Regions from separate parts of the Streptomyces sp. NPDC021749 genome, predicted to be linked through region 2. Evidence: riboswitches for the same ligand, from Rfam matches in the RefSeq annotation. Region 2 holds a riboswitch; the other holds the start of a gene.

Region 1 (2,190 bases), on a different contig from region 2:
GGCGGGCGCCGATCCCGACGACCACCGCGTCGGCGGGCAGCATTGTGCCGTCGGCCAGGGTGACCGCTCCGGAGGTGACGGACGCGACCCGGGCCCCGAGCCGCAGCTCGGCGCCGGCGTCCGCGTACCAGCCGGTCATGTGGGCGGCGACCTCGGCGGGCAGCGCGCCGGCCAGCGGCCGGTCGGCGGCCTCGACGACGGTGACCGAGCAGCCCGCCTCCCGGGCCGCGGTCGCGAACTCCGCGCCGATCCAGCCGGCCCCGACGACCACGATCTCGTGCTGGGCGGCGAGCACCGGCCGCAGCCGTTCGGCGTCGTCGAGGGTGCGCAGCAGGTGGACGCCGGGCAGCCCCTCGCTGCCGGGCAGCGTGATCGGGTCGGCGCCGGTGGCGATCACCGCGTGGTCGTACGGCACCCGGCCCTCATCGGTCTCGACCACGCGCTCCTCCGGGACCAGGGCGGTGACCCGGCGGCCGAGGTGGAGGTCGATGCCCAGTCCGGCGAAGTCGACGTCGAAGGCGGAGCCGTCGGCCTTGCCCAGCAGGACCGCCTTGGACAGCGGCGGGCGGTCGTAGGGCTGGTGCGGCTCGTCGCCGATCAGCGTGATCGTGCCGGGCCAGCCCTGTTCGCGCAGGGCGACCGCGGTCTGCACGCCCGCGATTCCGGCGCCGACGATCACCACACGCGGCGTGTGGTCCGGGGCCTGGGGGGACTTGCTCTGCTCGCTCACCCGATCACTCTAGGACGGTCGGCGACGCGGCTCGCAGCAGCGCGCAAGGAGATCTCTGACACACCGTCATGGACCGCCGTCCGGGTCCGGCGGGGCACCGCGCCGGACCCGCGGTCCCTTACGGCCCGTCGCGGCCCCGTACTAGGGTGACGGGTACACGCACTCGCGGGAGCCCGGGCGTACCGGGCTGAGAGGGAGGCTGGCCGGCCTCCGACCGTACGAACCTGATCCGGGTCATGCCGGCGAAGGGAGGGGCTGGACGCCCATGCATCCACCAGCCACAGCAACCACAGGCCACCCCGATGTGCTCGTCATCGGGGGCGGCATCATCGGGCTGGTCACCGCCTGGCGGGCGGCCGGCCGCGGACTGACCGTCGCGGTGGCCGATCCGGCACCGGGCGGCGGAGCGGCGTACGTCGCGGCCGGGATGCTGGCCGCGGTCACCGAGCTCCACTACGGCGAGCAGACCCTGCTGGGCCTCAACCTCGCGTCGGCACGCCGCTATCCGCGGTTCGTCGAGGAGCTGGAGGAGGCCGCCGGGCAGCCGACCGGCTACCGGCGGTGCGGCACCCTGGCCGTCGCCCTGGACGCCGACGACCGGGCCCATCTGCGCGAACTGCACGCCCTGCAGACCCGCTCCGGACTGGACTCCCAGTGGCTCGCGGGCCGGGAGTGCCGCCGTCTGGAGCCGATGCTGGCCCCCGGCGTACGCGGCGGGCTGCGGGTCGACGGCGACCACCAGGTCGATCCGCGCCGGCTGGCCCACGCACTGCTGGTGGCCTGTGAGCGCGCCGGGGTGGTCTTCCACCGCACCCGTGCGCAGCGGCTGACGGTCGACGCCGGGCGGGCCACGGGTGCCCAACTCGCCGACGGCACACGGCTGTCGGCCGGGCGGACCGTACTGGCGGCGGGCAGCCACAGCGGCCGGCTGGCCGGGGTGCCCGAGGAGGTACGGCCGCCGGTGCGGCCGGTCAAGGGCCAGGTGCTGCGGCTGCGGCTGCCGGACATGCCGGCCGGTTCGCCCGCCTTCCTGTCGCGCACCGTACGGGCCGTCGTCCGCGGCAACCCGCTCTATCTGGTGCCGCGGGAGAACGGCGAACTGGTCGTCGGCGCCACCAGCGAGGAACTGGGCTGGGACACCACGGTCACCGCGGGCGGCGTCTACGAGCTGCTGCGGGACGCGCACGAGCTGGTCCCCGGCATCACCGAACTGCCGCTCGTGGAGAGCTGCGCCGGGCTGCGCCCCGGCTCCCCCGACAACGCCCCGCTGCTCGGCCCGACCGAGCTGCCGGGCCTCCACCTGGCCACCGGCCACTTCCGCAACGGTGTGCTGCTGACCCCGGTCACCGGTGACGTGATGGCCGACCTGCTGACCACCGGGAGCCTCCCCGACGAGGCCCGCCCCTTCAGCCCCGCGCGTTTCACCGCCACCTCTGAGGCCGCGCGCCCCCGTCTCCTCC
Region 2 (2,190 bases):
TCGACCGCGGAGATCGTGCACCAGATCGTCGACGGGATGCGGGCACTGCGCGACGGTGAGGTGCCGGGCGGCCCGGCGCGGCTGTCCAACATCGTCTTCATGGGCATGGGCGAGCCCCTGGCCAACTACAAGCGCGTGGTCGGGGCCATCCGTCGGCTGACCGACCCGGAGCCCGACGGACTGGGCCTGTCCCAGCGCGGCATCACCGTCTCCACGGTCGGTCTGGTCCCGGCGATGCTGCGGTTCGCCGACGAGGGCTTCAAGTGCCGGCTCGCCGTCTCGCTGCACGCCCCGGACGACGAGCTGCGCGACACGCTCGTCCCCGTCAACACGCGGTGGAAGGTCCGCGAGGTACTGGACGCGGCGTGGGAGTACGCCGAGAAGTCCGGCCGCCGGATCTCGATCGAGTACGCCCTGATCCGCGACATCAACGACCAGGCATGGCGCGGTGACCTGCTCGGACGGCTCCTCAAGGGCAAGCGGGTCCATGTGAACCTCATTCCGCTCAATCCGACTCCCGGGTCGAAGTGGACCGCCTCCCGCCCCGAGGACGAGCGCGCGTTCGTCCAGGCCATCGAGGCGCACGGGGTTCCGGTGACCGTCCGGGACACCCGCGGCCAGGAGATCGACGGCGCCTGCGGGCAGCTCGCCGCCTCGGAACGCTGACCCACCCGCTGGTACTGTGTGATCGAACAAATGCACATTCCGACAGGGGAGCGCCACAGCGCTGAGAGTGCGGAAGCGTCGTAGTCATACGGTGCCCGCAGACCCTTGAACCTCGCCCGGGTCATTCCGGGTAGGAAGTTCGGTCGTCACTCATGCTGTTGCGCCCTGCCCGGAGTCCCCTCCGTACGTCTCCCGACGTCGAGAGCCGCGGACACCGGGCGGGGCCGCGTCTCTTCCTGGCCAGCCAGGAGGAAATCAGTGAGCACCACCAGCAGGATCACCGCGACAGCGCTCGCCGCCGCGGTCGGTATGACCACGCTTGCCGCGTGCGGCGGCTCGGGCGGCGGGAGCGCGGACGCAAAGACCGTCACGCTCGTCAGCCATGACTCGTTCTTCGCCTCCAAGTCCGTCCTGGCCGCCTTCGAGAAGGAGAGCGGCTACAAGATCAAGTTCGTCAAGGGCGGGGACGCCGGCAAGGCCGTCAACCAGGCGATCCTGTCCAAGGACAACCCCCAGGGCGATGTCTTCTTCGGTATCGACAACACGCTCCTTTCGCGGGGACTGAACGAGGGACTGTTCACCCCCTACAAGGCCAAGGGCCTGGAGAACGTCCCGGCCGCCCTGCAGCTCGACAAGGGCCGGCACCGCGTCACCCCGCTCGACTACGGCGACATCTGCGTCAACTACGACCGCGCCTACTTCACCAAGCACAAGATCGCGCCGCCGGCCACCCTCGACGACCTGATCAAGCCGCAGTACAAGAACCTGCTCGTCACGGAGAACTCCGCCACCTCCTCTCCGGGGCTCGGCTTCCAGCTCGCCACCATCGCCAAGTACGGAAACGCCGGCTGGCAGAACTACTGGAAGAAGCTCAAGGCCAACGGCGTCGAGGTCGTCGACGGCTGGGAGCAGGCGTACAACGACCGCTTCTCGGGCTCCGCCGCAGGCGCCGGCAAGGGCGACAAGCCGCTGGTGGTCTCCTACGCCTCCAGCCCGCCGGCTGAGGTGCTCGGCAAGAAGCCCGCTCCCAAGGAGGCCCCGACCGGGGTGGCGACCGGCACCTGCTTCCGGCAGATCGAATTCGGTGGTCTGCTCAAGGGCGCGAAGAACGAGAAGGGCGGCAAGGCGCTCCTGGACTTCCTCCTGAGCAAGAAGTTCCAGGAGGACGAGCCGCTGCAGATGTTCGTGAACCCGGCGCGCAAGGACGCCAAGGTGCCCGAGCTGTTCACCAAGTACGGCACCAAGATCGACAAGCCGACGTCGCTGCCGCCGGAGACGATCACCAAGAACCGTGACCAGTGGATCAAGCAGTGGTCCTCGCTCGTCCTGAAGTAGCCCCCACCCAGCGGCGCGCACGCCCCGCGCGGGGAACGGCGGTGCGGCTCGGCCTGATGGCGGTGCCGCTCGCCTTCTTCGCGCTGTTCTTCGCCTATCCGGTGGCTGCGATCGTCGGACGGGGACTCAAAGACGGCGGACAGTGGCAGCTCGGCCGGCTCGGAACCGTGCTGACCGACCCGGACATCG

What was found. A riboswitch is a leader RNA that binds a small molecule or an ion and turns the genes downstream of it on or off. The one in region 2 is predicted to bind thiamine pyrophosphate.
Region 1: it holds a riboswitch for thiamine pyrophosphate, as region 2 does, so the genes downstream of both, thiO (glycine oxidase ThiO) here and AB0G35_RS25350 (thiamine ABC transporter substrate-binding protein) in region 2, are expected to answer to the same signal.

Annotation. Positions count from the first base shown of each region.
Region 1 is NZ_JBFACE010000001.1:316,022-318,211, forward strand. It holds gene AB0G35_RS01405 (FAD-dependent oxidoreductase) at 1-730, opposite strand, end outside; TPP riboswitch at 886-998, shown strand; gene thiO (glycine oxidase ThiO) at 996-2,190, shown strand, end outside.
Region 2 is NZ_JBFACE010000028.1:105,075-107,264, reverse strand. It holds gene rlmN (23S rRNA (adenine(2503)-C(2))-methyltransferase RlmN) at 1-666, shown strand, start outside; TPP riboswitch at 701-821, shown strand; gene AB0G35_RS25350 (thiamine ABC transporter substrate-binding protein) at 925-2,001, shown strand; gene AB0G35_RS25345 (iron ABC transporter permease) at 2,058-2,190, shown strand, end outside.